2 regions of the Kocuria sp. CCUG 69068 genome follow, and region 2 is predicted to be linked to the other one. Evidence: predicted binding sites of a transcription regulator. Region 2 holds the regulator's gene; the other holds the start of a gene.

Region 1 (7,439 bases), on a different contig from region 2:
CGTCTGGCAGACACGCGACCTCCCTCCCCCGTCCGGACCACGGTGACCCTCGGCTGTCCTCCGTCGCTGCCATTCTTGCCCGCGCGCACCCCGGGACACCAGGTGTGCATCCGTAAAGGGGACAGGCTCGCGGGGCGCTCCCCGGGTGCAGGGAAGATCGGGCGGCGCGGCCCGGCGCCCCGCGGTGTCGCCCGCCCTGCCTATGCTGAGGTCCGGCGGCAGCGAGGCGGCGCCGGACCGGCGGCCGCGACGACGGAGGGGTGTGGGCCATGACGGCGACCTATCGGTACGACGTGGAGGTCCTGCACCTGCTCGTGTCACCGGCGCACGCCTACTTCGGCCGCGCCCGGGACGGCGCGGCGGAGGTCCCCACCACCGACGCCGAGCGGGTCGAGCTGGTGGCCGGCAAGGGCGTGGTGGGCGACCGGTTCTTCGGCAAGGCCGCGCACATGGACGCCGCCGTCACCCTGCTCGCCGTCGAGGCGCTCGAGGCCATGGCCGCGGACCTGGGCACGGACCCCTTCGACCCGCTCCTGACCCGGCGCAACGTGGTCCTCCGGGGCGCCCACCTGGCCCCGCTGCTGGGCGAGGAGTTCGCGCTGGAGTCCCGGGGCGCCCTCGTGCGGCTGCGGGGCGGGCGCCCGGCCCACCCCTGCGTGTGGATGGACCGGGTCCTGGCTCCGGGCGCGCACGCCGCCATGCGGGGGCGAGGGGGCCTGCGCTGCCGGCCGCTGTCCAGCGGCGACCTGCACCGCGGACCGGCCGTGCTGCACAGCCCGGTCCCGCTCGAGCCGGAGCTGGCCGGCGCGGCCGTGCTGCGGCGCCCGTCCCGGCTGCCGTAGCCCGCCCACCCGGGACCGGCGCCCGGGCCCGCGCCGGGTCAGGCCTGCGCCAGCTGGGGCAGCACCGTCTCCCCGAAGGCGTCGAGGAAGCGGCCCTGCTCCTGCCCCACGTGGTGGAGGTAGATCTCGTCGAAGCCGAGGTCGGCGTACTCGTGCAGCCACTGGGCGTGCCGGCCGAGGTCGGCGGAGACGTTGACCGCCCCGGCGATCTGCTCATCCCCCACGTCCTCCTGGACCGCCTTGCGCAGGTAGTCCTGGGGCGAGGCGAGCTCGGCCATGGTCACGGCGTCGAAGACGTTGGTGCGCCACTGGTCGAAGGCGATCGCGCGGGCCTGCTCCGGGGAGGGCGCCCAGCTCAGGTGCACCTGCAGCGCGGTCCGCCCGGTGCCGCCGGCCTCGCGCCAGGCCTCGAGCATCCGGCGCAGGTCCTCGAGGGGCTGCTGGACGGTGATGAACCCGTCGGCCAGGGGGGCGAAGCGGCGGACCGTCGCCGGGGTGAGCGCGGCCACGCGCAGGGCGGGCAGGACCTCCGGCGGGTCCCAGACCCGGGCGCGGTCGGCGTGGAACGGCTCGCGGCAGGACACCTCCTCGCCCGCGTGCAGCCGGCGGACGGCGTCGAAGCTGCTCTCGAGGAACCGCTGCCGGTGCTCCTTGGCCGGCCAGTCCGGGGTGACGGCCCGCTCGTTGAGCTTCTGCCCGCTGCCCAGGGCGGTCCAGATCCGGCCGGGGAACATGCGGGCGAGGGTGGCCGTGGCCTGGGCGGTGACCACGGGGTGGTAGCGCCGGCCCGGGGCGTGCACGAACCCGAAGGGCAGGTCCGTGGTGGCCAGGGCGGCGCCCAGCCAGGACAGGGCGAACCCGGAGTGGCCCTGGTGCGGCGACCACGGCTCGAGATGGTCCGAGCACATGGCGGCGGCGAAGCCGGCCCGCTGGGCGTGCTCGACGTCGCGCAGCAGCTGCTCGGGAGGGATCTGCTCGTGGGAGGCATGGAAGCCGATCGTCGCCATGGGGTCCTCCGGTCGAAGGCGGGAACAGGACAGTGGGATCAGGTCACGGGGATCAGGTCACGGGGATCAGGTCAGTGGGATCTGGACAGCAGGAGAGGGAGGACGGGACCGGGTGGGGACGGGTGCCGGGTCAGCCGGCCGCCGCCCGGAGGTCCTCGGCGGGGGTGCAGACGTTGCGCAGCTCGCCGATGCCCTCGATCTCGGTGACGACCTCCTGGCCGTCCCGCAACCAGATCCGGCGGGGCTTCTGGGCCAGGCCCACGCCGGCGGGAGTGCCGCAGGCCACGAGGTCCCCGGGCTCGAGGGTCAGGAACCGGCTGAGGTACTCGACCAGCTCCACGGCGGAGAAGATCATCCGGTCGGTGCCGGAGTCCTGGTGCCGCACGCCGTCCACGGTGCAGCGGATCGCCAGTCCCGCCTCGGGGTCGATCTCGTCGGGGGTCACCACCACGGGGCCCACCGGGGTGGTGCGGTCGAAGTTCTTGCCCTGGAACCACTCGGAGGTCCGGCCCTGCCAGTCCCGCACCGAGATGTCGTTCATGATGGTGTACCCGGCGATCGCGGCCCGCGCCTGGTCCGGCGTGGCGTGGCGCAGGGGCGAGCCGATCACCACGGTGAGCTCGGCCTCCCAGTCGATCTTCTCGGACTCCTCCGGCATGGCGATGGGGTCGGTGGGGCCGATGAGCGCGGTGGCGTACTTCGCGAAGATCGTGGGGTGCTCCGGGATCTCCTGACCGACCTCCTCCGCGTGGTCGTAGAAGTTCAGCCCGGCGCACAGGATCTTGCCCGGGCGCAGGACGGGCGTCGCCAGGTCCTCCGGGGCCGGCGCGGGGCCCGGCTCCCCCGGCAGCCGCAGGTCGCCCCCGGCGAGGAGGGCCCTGACGTCGGGGACGGGGAGGTAGACGGTCCGCCCGTCCTCCTGCCGGAAGGCCTGGGTGGTGCCGTCTCGTCGCACGGTGCCGAGTCTCACGGGTGCTCCCTCACGTTCTGCGGTGCGGTCTCCACCGACGATCCTATGCACCTCCGGCGGGAGGGTGCACCGCGGCGGCCTACGCGCAGCGCACCACGCGGATCCCCGAGGCGCTCGTGGCGGCGAGCAGCCGCCAGCGCCCGGTGTCGAGGGTGTGGACGAGCTCGAGGGTCAGCAGCTCGGAGCGGGTGTTCAGCTGCACCTGGACCCGCCACATCTGCTGGTCCACCGCACCGATCCCCCGGTCCTTGGGCAGCCGCGCGTCCTCGGACCACCAGGCGCGGCGCTCGTACCAGCGCACGGGCCCCTGGGCCACCAGGTAGTCCCGCCCGCGCCAGCGCACGCCCACCGGCACCCCGTCCGTGTCGCAGTCCACGTCGACGCTCTCCGTCAGGAAACCCACGACGGCTCCTCTCTCCCTCGGCCCGGCGCCCGTCCCCGGTGCGCCCTGTTCCCTGGAAGCTAGAACACCTGTACGACACGCTAACCCGGAAGAGCGCGGAAAAGGAACAGGTGTTCCCGTGAAGTCCCCGCTCCGACCTGGTCGTTCACTTTTGCGATCGAGGACGGCGAAGCATGGACAAGCCCAGCGAAATGGATACGCTGAATGCACGGAGGGCCTGCCCTGCGCGGCCCTCCCGGACGTCCCCTGTCCCTCGTCCGCCCCGCCGGAGCAGCCGGCGTCGACCTCACGGAGGCCTTCCATGACCGGAACCATCACGCTGATCGCCCACACCGCGGCGAACACCAAGAAGCCCGCGGTGAATCTGCGTCCGTCCGGCCCGGAGGACGCCGAGAGCCTCGCCCAGCTCTACTACTCCTCCTACGAGCAGGGCGGGGTCTCCAGTCTGGAGGAGGCCCGCCAGGTGATCCGGGGAGTCTTCGACGGGGAGTACGGGCCCTTCCTGCCCGAGGCCTCGCCGGTGGTGGTCGACGACGACGGGACCGTGGTGGCCGCCGCGCTCGTGCTGTCCCGGCGGGTCGGCGACGACCTCCCTGACGTCCCCTACATCTTCGAGCTGTTCACGGCGGCCTCCCGCCGCCGCCAGGGCCTGGCCGAGCAGCTGGTGCGCTGCGCCATGGGCACCCTCTACGACAACGGCTACGACCAGGTCAGCCTGCGGATCGCCGAGGACAACGCGGCGGCGCTCGCGCTCTACCTGACGCTCGACTTCAACCGGTGGGTCCCCGAGACGGACGACGTCTGAGCCCGGCGGGCGCTCCGGACCGGGGGACGCCGGAGGGGACGCCGGCACGAACAGGGCCCGGCACCAGGCCGTGGAAGAGGCCCGGGACCCGCGATGCGGGTCCCGGGCCTCTTCTGTGACCGGCTCAGAGCGAGAACTCCTCCCGGACGGGGGGATCGGCGGCGATGTCGACGAACCGCGCCCAGCTGGGGCGCACCGCCACGAGCCGGGTGCTGTCCTTGTCCGTGGCCCCCGGGTGCCGGGACTCCAGCACCTCGCCGGCGTCCTGCGCGGCGGAGCCCTCCAGCACGGCGGCCTCGCCCTCGAGCTGGAACTCCTGGCCCGTCCCGGAGACCACCACGAGGGAGACCCGGGGATCGGCGAGGAGGTTGGCGTACTTGCGGCTGCGCTCGTTCGTGCCGAAGACCAGCCGCCCGTCCCCGAGGGCCGCGAGGTTGATCCACGCGGACTCGGGGCAGCCGGCGCCGCTGTTGGTCGCCACGACCCCGCCGCCGTGGGCGCGGACGAAGGCGGTGACCCGGTCCACGGGCTCCCGGGGGCTCAGAACAGGCTCCGCTGCGGCTCGACGAGCTCCGGGGAGTTGTTGCGCACGTTGCCGACCGCCGGGCCCACCGGGTCGAGCACCCAGCGGGCGGCCGTCCGGTGCGCCTCGGCCCGGACCAGGTCCACGAGCTGCGGGGCGTCGTCCTCCCCGGGGCGCAGCCAGTCCCCCACGTGCTCGGGCGCCAGCGGGATCGGCATCCGGTCGTGCAGACCGTGCAGCTCCGTGAGCACGGGGTGCTCGTCGGAGGGCTCCGGGGAGTCGGTGGTGAGGATGGAGCAGGACAGCAACCAGGTGCTCCCGCCGCCGTCCCTGCCCGGCTGCAGGGCCGCGGAGTGCAGCTCCGTGCCCTCGGGCACCCGCCACCACTCGTAGATCCCGGCGAACCAGATGGTCTCCTCCGGATCGGCCGGGTGGACGTAGTAGGGCTGCTTGCGCCCGCCCTTCCCGGCGCCGGGCTCCTTCTTCCACTCGTAGTAGCCGTTGGCCGGGACCGCGCACCGGCGGGCCCGGACCGCCTTGCGGAAGGACGGCTTCTCGAGGACGGTCTCCGAGCGGGCGTTGAACATCTTCGACCCGACCGCCGGGTCCTTGGCCCAGCCCGGGACCAGTCCCCAGCGGGCCACGTGCAGCTCGCGCACCAGCTCCCCGTCGTCGTCCCGGCCGTTCCCGCCGGTGAGGCGTTCCAGGACGATCGGCACGTCGGTGGTGGGCGCGGTGTTCCAGTTGGCCCGCAGCCGCTCGGTGTCGGCCTCGCCCAGGCTCTCGTCCGGGACCGCCCCGGTCGCGGCGACGAGGTCGCCCACGGCCCGGGCGATGACGTAGCGTCCGCACATCTGCTGCCTCCTCGGTCTGCCCGGCCCGCGGCCGGGGCTCAGTCGGTGAGCGGCCCGTACCCCAGGTACCGGGAGTACATGCCGTACACCTTGCGGATCCCGCGCTCCACGTCGGCCACGGTGGTGCCCGGGCGCAGGTCGTCCACGGCCCCGGCGGTGGCCGGGTCCCAGTCCAGGTCGAGGGCCGAGTAGACGTCGGTGAGCACCGAGCGGATGGGCTCGGACTGCTCGACCACGAGCACGGTGCTGAAGTACCAGGCGCCCGCGACCACCCGCTGGGCCGTCCCGGCCAGCTTCACCTTCCGGCCCGGGGTGGACGACGACGCCGGGTGCGTCCCGTGCACGCTGTGCTCGCCGGCACAGTACTCGCCCGGGATCTCGCCGACGTCCGCCTCGACCTCGAGCTCCTCCAGGGCGGCCACGATCATGTCGCCGAAGAGCCGGTAGCGGTCCTGGATGCCCGAGGTGGGGTCCTCGGCGGCCTCGAGGTGGTCGATGATCAGGCACCCGCCGTGGTAGGCCGCGGCGCGGCCCCCCACCTTGCGGACCAGGGGCTCGAACCCGCTCTCGCGGGCGGCCCGGGCGGCGTCGGGGAAGCCCGGGCGCAGCTCGTCCCGGCGGCCGAAGGCGACCGTGGGGGCCGGTTCGTACAGGCGCAGGACGGGCCCGCTGCGGCGCACGTCGGCGAGGAGGGTCATGGCGCTCTCGTAGTCCTGCTGGGCGCCCAGGGACTCGCGCTGGCGGAGAAGTTTCATGCTGGCCCCAGTCTAGTGGCGGATCCGGACGGTCCTGCGTCAGGTCACGCCCCGGTGATCCCGCTGCCGCGGAACCAGCGCCCCAGGGCCAGGGCGCTGAGCTCGACCTTCTCGGCCCACGCGACCGCCTCCTCGTCGGCGGCGTCGGAGACGTGCTTGACCATCCGCAGCGGCACGCCCAGGTGCCGGCAGGCCACCGCGATCGCCCAGCCCTCCATGTCCACGAGGTCCGCCCGGGCGGCCAGGGCGTCCCGGGCGGGTCCGCCGGCCACGAAGGAGTCCCCGGTGGCGAGCACGGGGCCGTCGCCGCCGAGCTCGATGACGTTGTCCACGGGGATCCCGGCCGCGCGCAGCAGCTCCTCGTCCACGTCCCGGTTGATGATCCGGGAGGGCTCGAGCACCCCGGTCAGCCCGTGCTTGAGGGCGCCGGCGCTGCCGATGTTGAGCACCGTCAGCTCCGCCCGGCGCGCGGGGTCCGGGCAGCGGGTCAGTACCGCCTCGGTGGTGCGCACCGCCGCGGCCGACATCCCGACACCGGTCAGGACCAGGTCGATGTCCTCCGGGAAGTACTTGGTCTCCAGGGGGTGGGCGGCGAGAACGAGCAGCTGTGGCACCCCGTCACTCTATCCGCACTCCCTCCCGCTCCCGCCCGGCCTGACCTCCCGGCGGGGAGGTCAGGCCGGGCGGGTGGTGAACAGCGCGGCGAGCCGCCGGTCGGAGTCCGCCTGGGCGTCGAGATCGTGCGCGCCACCCGTCACGAGCAGCTCGTCCGCCCCGGTGCGCGCGAGCAGCCGTTCCAGCTGGTCCCGGACCTCCGGGGCCGTGCCGTGGACGGAGGACGTGAGGGTCTCCTGCACGAGGGCCCGCTCCCGGGCCGTGAGCCCGTCCGGCTCCGCGGGCCGTGCGGGCGCCAGGGGCGGGAACTCGCCCCGCGTGCGGGAGGCGGCCAGGGCGCGGGCCTCGGGCAGCAGCAGTTCACGGGCGGCCGCGCGGGTCCGCGCCACCGCGACGTTCGCCGAGACCACCGCGTAGGGCTCCGGCCACCACGACGACGGGCGGAACTGCGCGCGGTACCGCTCGAGCACCGCGGCGCCGCCGCCGGGGCCCTCGCGGAAGATCGCCGGGCCGCCGAGCACCACGGCGAGTCCCTCCCGGGCCGCGGTCTCCACCCCGGCGCCGGTCGCCAGGACGAAGACCGGCGTGGCGGCGTGGTTGCGGGGCCGGGCGGTCACCGGGGCCGCGCCGGAGAGGTGCGCGAGCAGCTCGGCCAGGTCGTCCCC
Region 2 (7,439 bases):
GGGTGCCGATCCAGTTGCGCAGCAGCTGGATGCCCGCCTCGGAGGACTTCTCGGGGTGGAACTGCGTGGCGCACAGGGCCCCGTTCTCCACAGCGGCGATGAAGCGCCCGCCGTGGTCGGACCAGGTGACCTGCGGCGGCCGCATCTTCTGGATGCTCTGCGGGAAGTCCCACTCCTGCACCCCGTAGGAGTGCACGAAGTAGAAGCGCTGGTCCTCGATGCCCCGGAACAGGACGCTGCCCTCGGGCGGGTCGACCGTGTTCCAGCCCATGTGCGGGACGACGTCGGCCTTCAGCCGTTCGACGACGCCGGGCCACTCGCCCATGCCCTCGGTCTCCTGGCCGTGCTCCACCCCGGAGTCGAAGAGGACCTGCAGGCCCACGCAGATGCCCAGCACGGGCCGTCCGCCGGCGAGGCGGCGGCCGATCAGGCGCAGCCCGTCCACGGAGCGCAGACCGTCCATGACGGCGGCGAACGCGCCGACGCCGGGGACCACGAGGCCGTCGGCGTCGAGCACCGCCTCGGGGTCGGCGCTGAGCACCACGTCCGCGCCGGCGGCCTCGAGGGCGCGCACGGCCGAGCGCACGTTGCCGGCGCCGTAGTCGAGGACCGTGACGGTGGGCCGGCCGGCGCCGTCGGTCGCGGTGGTGCCGTCGGTGCTCACAGGGCCCCCTTCGTGGACGGGATGCCGCGGACCCGGGGATCGGGCTCCACGGCCTGGCGCAGCGCGCGGGCCAGGGCCTTGAACTGGGCCTCGGCGATGTGGTGCGGGTCCCGGCCGGCCAGCAGCGTGACGTGCAGGCAGATCCCGGCGTGGTGGGCCAGGGACTCGAAGACGTGCTGGACCATGGAGCCGGTGAAGTGCCCGCCGATGAGGTGGTACTGCTGGCCCTCCGGCTCGCCGGTGTGCACCGCGTAGGGCCGGCCGGAGATGTCGACCACGGCGTTGGCCAGGGCCTCGTCCAGCGGGACGGTGGCCTCGCCGAACCGGCGGATCCCGGCCTTCTCGCCCAGCGCCTGGCGCAGGGCGTCCCCGAGGACGATCGCGGTGTCCTCGACGGTGTGGTGGACGTCGATGTGGGTGTCCCCGGTCGCCCGGATCCGCATGTCGATCAGGGAGTGCTTCGACAGCGCGGTGAGCATGTGGTCGTAGAAGGGCACCGAGGTGTCGATGTCGTTCTCGCCGGTGCCGTCGAGGTCGATCTCGACGGACACCGTGGACTCGCTCGTGCGCCGCTCCAGGGCGGCGCGGCGGGGCGCACGGGTGCCGGTGGTGGTCTGGTCGCTCATTCGGTGGGAACTCCTCGCGGGCGCGGCACGGCCGTCGGTGGGCCGCGGATGGTCCGGGCCGGGACGCACGGCGGCGCCCCGGGCCCGGTGGTGGTGGTCTGCCTCCATGCTATCCGGGTCGGGAGGACCCGGCCCCGGGGCCCCTCAGCCGCCGGAGACGATCCGCTCCATGCTGGTCAGGAACGCGGTGGTCTCCTCCTCGGTGCCGGCGGTGACGCGCAGGTGGCCGGGGATCCCGACGTCCCGCACGAGCACCCCGTCCTCGAGCAGCTCCCCCCACACGGCCCGGGAGTCCTCCATGCCGCCGAAGAACACGAAGTTGGAGTCCGACTCGGCCGGCTCCAGCCCGATCCGCTTGAGCTCGTCGACGATCCGGTCGCGCTGGACCTTGATGTCCTCCACGTTGGCCAGCAGCGACTCCGAGTGGCGCAGGGCCGCCAGGGCCGTGGCCTGGGTGACGGCGGAGAGGTGGTACGGCAGCCGGACCAGGCGCACGGCGTCGGCGACCTCCGGCGCCGCCGCGAAGTAGCCGAGGCGGGCGCCGGCGAGCGCGAACGCCTTGCTCATGGTGCGGGAGACGATCAGCCGGGGCCGGCCCTCGAGCAACGTGAGCGCGGTGGGGGTGCCGCCGTGGGAGAACTCCGCGTACGCCTCGTCGACCACCACGACGGTGCGGAACTCCTCCCCCGCCTCGTACACGGCGGTGACCACGTCCGAGCCCAGCGCGGTGCCGGTCGGGTTGTTGGGCGAGCAGAGGAAGACCACGTTGGGGCGGTGCCGGCGCACCTGCTCGGCCGCGGACTCCGCGGACAGGCCGAAGTCCGCCGCCCGCTCCCCGGCGACGAAGCCGGTGTGCGTGCCGGAGGCCAGCAGCGGGTACATCGAGTAGGTGGGGACGAAGCTGAGCAGGGTGCGGCCCGGGCCGCCGAAGGCCTGCAGGATCTGCTGCAGGATCTCGTTGGACCCGTTGGCCGCCCACAGGTTCCCGGGCCCGAGCCCGTGGCCGAGGTACGCGGCGAGCTCCTCGCGCAGGGCGGTGAACTCGCGGTCCGGGTACCGGTTGAGGGTCCAGGCCGCCTCGGTGACCTCCCGGACGATCGCCGCGTGCACGTCCGCCGGGACCGGATGAGTGTTCTCGTTGGTGTTGAGCGCCACGGCGACGTCGAGCTGCGGGGCGCCGTACGGCGTCTTGCCGCGCAGGTCGTCGCGGAGCGGGAGGGCGTTGAGTCGGTCCAGGTTCTGCGTCACCCGGACAGTTTAGTGCTCCGCCCGGGGCGTACAGATCGGGGCGTACAGATCGGGGTGTACAGAGCGGGGCGTGCTGATCGGGCGGGCGGCTCAGGCGGCCGGGACCTCGAGGAGCTGGCCGGCCACGAGCACGGAGCTGTCCAGGTCGTTGAGCTCCACGATCTCGTCCATGACCTCCCGCGGGTCCCGGTCCGGATCGGCCGCCACGGCGAGCTCCCACAGGCTCTGCCCGGGGAACACAGTGGTCTGCTCGGTCCCGGAGCCCGGGACGGGTGCGCTCGTGGCCGTGGCCGTCGAGGGGACGAGGAAGATCACGGCGAGCACCACCAGGGCGGCGGAGCCGGCCAGGACGGGCAGCCCCAGGAACACCAGGCGGCCGCGGCGGGTCAGGGTCAGCGGGGTGCGGGACGCGGAGCGGGCGGGACGGGCCCGCCGGAGCGCACGGCCGAGCCCCCGGGCGGATCCTGCGGACTCGCGGCGGCGGGCGACGACGGGGGTGAGGGTGGCACTGGCACTCATGACATGAACTCCTTGACGTTCCCGCACGGAGCGGGCGATCTCGAACACCGGTCCGGTCGACGACCCTCGCGGGCCTCCATTCGATCGAACATACTTTCGAATACCGATGACCCATGTCTAGCACGTGTCTGCGAATGCTGTCGACAGCGGGTCGTACATATGTTTGAACACACACGGCGTGTCGCCTAGGCTGAGGACAGGTCCGGGCCCCCGGCCGGCGCGCGCTGCGGATCCCCTGCGCCTGCCGACCGGGACCCATCGAACCACCCGGGTCCGACATCGGAACCGGGACCGCGCAGACCGGCTGCGGCACCTGCAGCCGGACGGGAAAGGACGACGCTCCCATGGCCCAGCCCCCCACCCCCGAGGAGCCCCGCGCCCGGGGCGCCCGCCCCGGGGCACGCTCGCGCAGCCGCGGGCTCACCGTGCGCCAGCGCACCATCCTCGAGGCCATCCAGCGCTCCATCGCCGAGCACGGCTATCCGCCGTCCATGCGGGAGATCGGGGACCTCGTGGGCCTGGCCTCGCTCTCCAGCGTCACCCACCAGCTCGCCCAGCTCGAGAAGCTGGGCTATCTGCGCCGCGACCCCAAGCGCCCGCGGGCCATGGAGGTGCTCACTCCCCTGCAGCTGCGCGGGACCGCCGGGGCGGAGTCCGCCGAGCCGTCGCAGGAGGCCCCGGCGGCACCGGCGAGCCGGACCGCTCGTCCCGCCGCCCAGAACGCCGTGGCCGAGCTGTCCACCTCGGCGGACGTGACGATGGTCCCCCTGGTGGGCCACATCGCCGCCGGCGGGCCGATCACGGCCGAGCAGTCCGTGGAGGACGTCCTCGCGCTGCCCCGCCAGCTGGTCGGGCACGGCGAGTTGTTCATGCTGCGCGTCAAGGGCGACTCGATGATCGACGCCGCGATCTGCGACGGCGACTGGGTGGTGGTGCGCCGGCAGAGCGCCGCCGACAACGGTGACATCGTGGCCGCCCTGCTCGACGACGAGGCCACGGTCAAGACCTTCCGCCAGCGGGACGGCCACACCTGGCTGCTGCCGCAGAACACGCGCTACGAGCCGATCCTCGGCGACCACGCCACCGTGATGGGCAAGGTCGTCTCGGTGCTGCGCAGCCTCTGAGCCGCCGCACGCCCCGGCACCCGGGCCCTCCGCCGCCGGTGGGGGGCCCGTTGCCGTCCGGGCCGGCCGCCGTCCGGACACCTCCTGCTGTCCGCACCCCGTGCGGGCCCGGCGCGGTCCGGGGAGACCCCGGGCGTCCGCCGGACGTGCTCAGCCCACGGAGAGCCGCTGCAGGGCGCCGAGCACCACCTGGCGGTCCGTGGTGGTCCACAGCGGCGGCAGGGACCCGCGGAGGAAGCCGCCGTAGCGGGCGGTCGCGATCCGGGAGTCCAGGATCGCCACGACGCCCCGGTCCCCGCCCGCGCGGATGAGCCGCCCGGCCCCCTGGGCGAGCCGCACGGCCGCGTGCGTCGCGGACACGGACATGAACCCGTTGCCGCCGGCCCGTTCCGCGGCGCGGCTGCGGGCGCTCGCCAGCGGGTCGTCCGGGCGCGGGAAGGGGATCCGGTCGATCATCACGAGCCGGCACGAGGCCCCCGGGACGTCGACGCCCTGCCACAGGCTCATCGTGCCGAACAGGCTCGTGGCCGGGTCGTCGGTGAACTCCTGGACGAGTCCCGCGAGCGAGGACTCCCCCTGGCACAGGATCGGCAGGTCGGTGCGCCCGCGGAGCGCCTCGGCCGCCTCCTCCGCCGCCCGGCGGGAGGAGAAGAGCCCGAGGGCCCCGCCCCTGGAGGCCTCCAGCAGGGCCAGCATCTCGTCCAGCTGGGCCTCCGTGAGCCGGCGGCCGGGCTTCTCCAGGTGCTTGGCGAGGTAGAGGATGCCCTGCTTCGGGTAGTCGAACGGGCTGCCGACGTCCACGCCCTCCCAGCGCGGGGCGCCCTCGCCCCGCAGGCCGAGGGCGCCGGCGGCGGAGTCGAAGGACGAGCCGACGGACAGGGTGGCGGAGGTGAGGACCACGGTGCGCCCGTCGAAGAGCCCCTCCCGCAGGGTGCCGGCCACGCTGAGCGGGGCCACGTGCAGGGTCGCCGGGTCGGTGTCCTCCGCGGGCACGTAGCCGCGGCCCGGCTCCCAGCCGCCCTGGCGCGAGATCCACAGCACCTCGCGGTGCTCCTCGGCGGCGAGGATCCGCTCGGCCAGGTCGAGGACGTCGCTCACCCGGGAGCGGGCCATCTGCCGGCCGGCATCCCCGTCCTTCTCCCCGGGACCGGCCTTGGACTCGGTCATCACGGTGCGGGCGGCGTCCCGGATCTGGGCCACGGCCGCCGCCTGGGCGTCCCCGAGGCCGCGGTGCAGCAGCTCGGCGGGAGCGCCCATCAGGGCGGCCTCGAGGTTGGCGGCCCCGGCGGTGAGCGAGTCGGGGCTCGCGGAGGTGTGCTTGCGCGCGGACGCGGCGGCCGAGCGGACCATCGCCGCGGAGAGCTGTCCGGTGACGGCGCCCGTCACCCGGTCCTGGAGCTCGTGGGCCTCGTCGATGACCACGACGTCGTGCTCGGGCAGCACCGTGATGCCCTCGAACGCGTTGATCGCGAGCAGGGCGTGGTTGGTGATGACGATGTCGGCCTCACCGGCCCGCTGCTTGGCGAGCTCCGCGAAGCAGTCCTCGACCAGGGGACAGCTGCGGCCCAGGCACTCCTTGGCCGTGACCGACACCTGGCGCCAGGCGCGGTCGCTGACCCCGGGGAGCACCTCGTCCCGGTCGCCGGTCCCGGTCTCGCGGGCCCACTCGCGCAGGCGCTGGACCTCCTGCCCCAGCCGCCCGGGGTTCTCGGCGGCCTCGGGCTGCGGCGGGCCGGGGTGCGGGGCGGCGTCGGGCAGCGCGAAGAGCGCGCCGGGCTCGTCGTCGGACGGGTAGCCGCCCTCGATCTTGTGCAGGCACGCGTAGTTGCTGCGGCCCTTGAGCAGGGCCACGTCCACGTCCCGCTCGAGCTCGCCCTCGAGGGCGGCCAGCAGGCGCGGCACGTCCCGGCCGACGATCTGCGACTGCAGCGCGAGCGTCGCGGTGGCCACGACCACCGGCTTGTCCGCGTGCTGGGCGTGCTCCACGAGCGGGGCCAGGTACGCGAGGGACTTGCCGGTGCCGGTCCCCGCCTGGACCAGCAGGTGCCGGCCCCGGTCCAGGGCCTCGGCCACCTTGGCGGTCATCAGCCGCTGCCCGTCCCGGACCTGCCCGCCCATCGCGGTCACGGCGGTGTCCAGCAGGGCCAGGGAGTCCTTGGCCCCGGGCAGGGTCTCCGGGCGCACGCCCGAGACGTCGTGCCCGGACTCGTCCACGAATGCGGCGGCCACGCGCTCAGGCGCTCTCGGCGCCGAAGCCGGGAGCGCGCTCGGGGGCGAACTCCGCGAGCTCGGCCGCGAGGTCCTCGCGGACCTTCACGAGCAGGTGGGTGCCCTCGGGCAGGTGCTCGGTGCGCAGGATCTCCGCGTCCCAGTCGTGCAGCCGGCTGACCACGTCGCCGCGCTGGTAGGGGACGAGCAGGTCCAGCACCGTCTCGGGCCGCGGGATGGACTCGCTGATCCGCTGCCGGAGCTCCTCGATGCCCTCCCCGGTGCGGGCCGAGACCACCACCACGTTGCGCTCGCGCTGCTTGATCCGCTCGACCACGAACGGGTCGGCGGCGTCCACCTTGTTCAGGGCGATGATCTCGGGGATGTTCTGCGCGTCGATGTCCGTGAAGACCTGGCGCACGGCGCGGATCTGGCCCTCCGGGTCCGGGTGGGAGGCGTCCACCACGTGCAGGATGAGGTCGGAGTCGGCGACCTCCTCCAGGGTGGAGCGGAACGCCTCGACGAGCTGCGTGGGCAGCGACCGGACGAAGCCGACCGTGTCCGAGAGCGTGTAGCCGATGCCGTCCGGTGTCTGCGCGCGGCGGACCGTGGGGTCCAGGGTGGCGAACAGGGCGTTCTCCACGAGCACGCCCGCGTCCGTGAGCCGGTTCAGCAGCGAGGACTTGCCCGCGTTGGTGTAGCCGGCGATCGCCACCGAGGGCACGGAGTGGCGGCGGCGGTTGAGCCGCTTGGTCTCGCGCGCCGGCTTCATCGCGGCGATCTCACGCCGCAGCTTGGCCATGCGGGTGCGGATGCGCCGGCGGTCCAGCTCGATCTTGGTCTCACCGGGGCCGCGGGAGCCGATGCCCTCACCGGCGGCGGCGCGACCGCCGGCCTGGCGGGACAGGGACTCGCCCCAGCCGCGCAGGCGCGGGAGCAGGTACTCGAGCTGGGCGAGCTCGACCTGGGCCTTGCCCTCCTTGGACTTGGCGTGCTGGGCGAAGATGTCGAGGATCAGACCCGTGCGGTCGATGACCTTGACCTTCACGA

What was found. The regulator LexA, encoded in region 2, represses DNA repair genes until DNA is damaged. The targets are predictions, from matches to a motif close to TCGAACANNTGTTCGA.
Region 1: CRM73_RS13255 (DUF6504 family protein) is a predicted target of LexA. The motif match lies at 3,283-3,298, and genes of this name have one in related genera.

The regions. Positions count from the first base shown of each region.
Region 1 is NZ_PDDL01000072.1:7,657-15,095, reverse strand. It holds gene CRM73_RS19805 (hypothetical protein) at 1-14, opposite strand, end outside; gene CRM73_RS13270 (MOSC domain-containing protein) at 270-842, shown strand; gene CRM73_RS13265 (TIGR03885 family FMN-dependent LLM class oxidoreductase) at 881-1,849, opposite strand; gene CRM73_RS13260 (fumarylacetoacetate hydrolase family protein) at 1,980-2,819, opposite strand; gene CRM73_RS13255 (DUF6504 family protein) at 2,899-3,222, opposite strand; gene CRM73_RS13250 (GNAT family N-acetyltransferase) at 3,524-4,027, shown strand; gene CRM73_RS13245 (pyridoxamine 5'-phosphate oxidase family protein) at 4,152-4,553, opposite strand; gene CRM73_RS13240 (SOS response-associated peptidase) at 4,568-5,404, opposite strand; gene CRM73_RS13235 (lipoate--protein ligase family protein) at 5,443-6,159, opposite strand; gene CRM73_RS13230 (nucleosidase) at 6,204-6,773, opposite strand; gene CRM73_RS13225 (MsnO8 family LLM class oxidoreductase) at 6,834-7,439, opposite strand, start outside.
Region 2 is NZ_PDDL01000027.1:3,987-11,425, forward strand. It holds gene hisH (imidazole glycerol phosphate synthase subunit HisH) at 1-664, opposite strand, end outside; gene hisB (imidazoleglycerol-phosphate dehydratase HisB) at 661-1,290, opposite strand; gene CRM73_RS07505 (histidinol-phosphate transaminase) at 1,435-2,538, opposite strand; gene CRM73_RS07510 (hypothetical protein) at 2,629-3,057, opposite strand; gene lexA (transcriptional repressor LexA) at 3,402-4,181, shown strand; gene CRM73_RS07520 (ATP-dependent DNA helicase) at 4,332-6,410, opposite strand; gene hflX (GTPase HflX) at 6,415-7,439, opposite strand, start outside.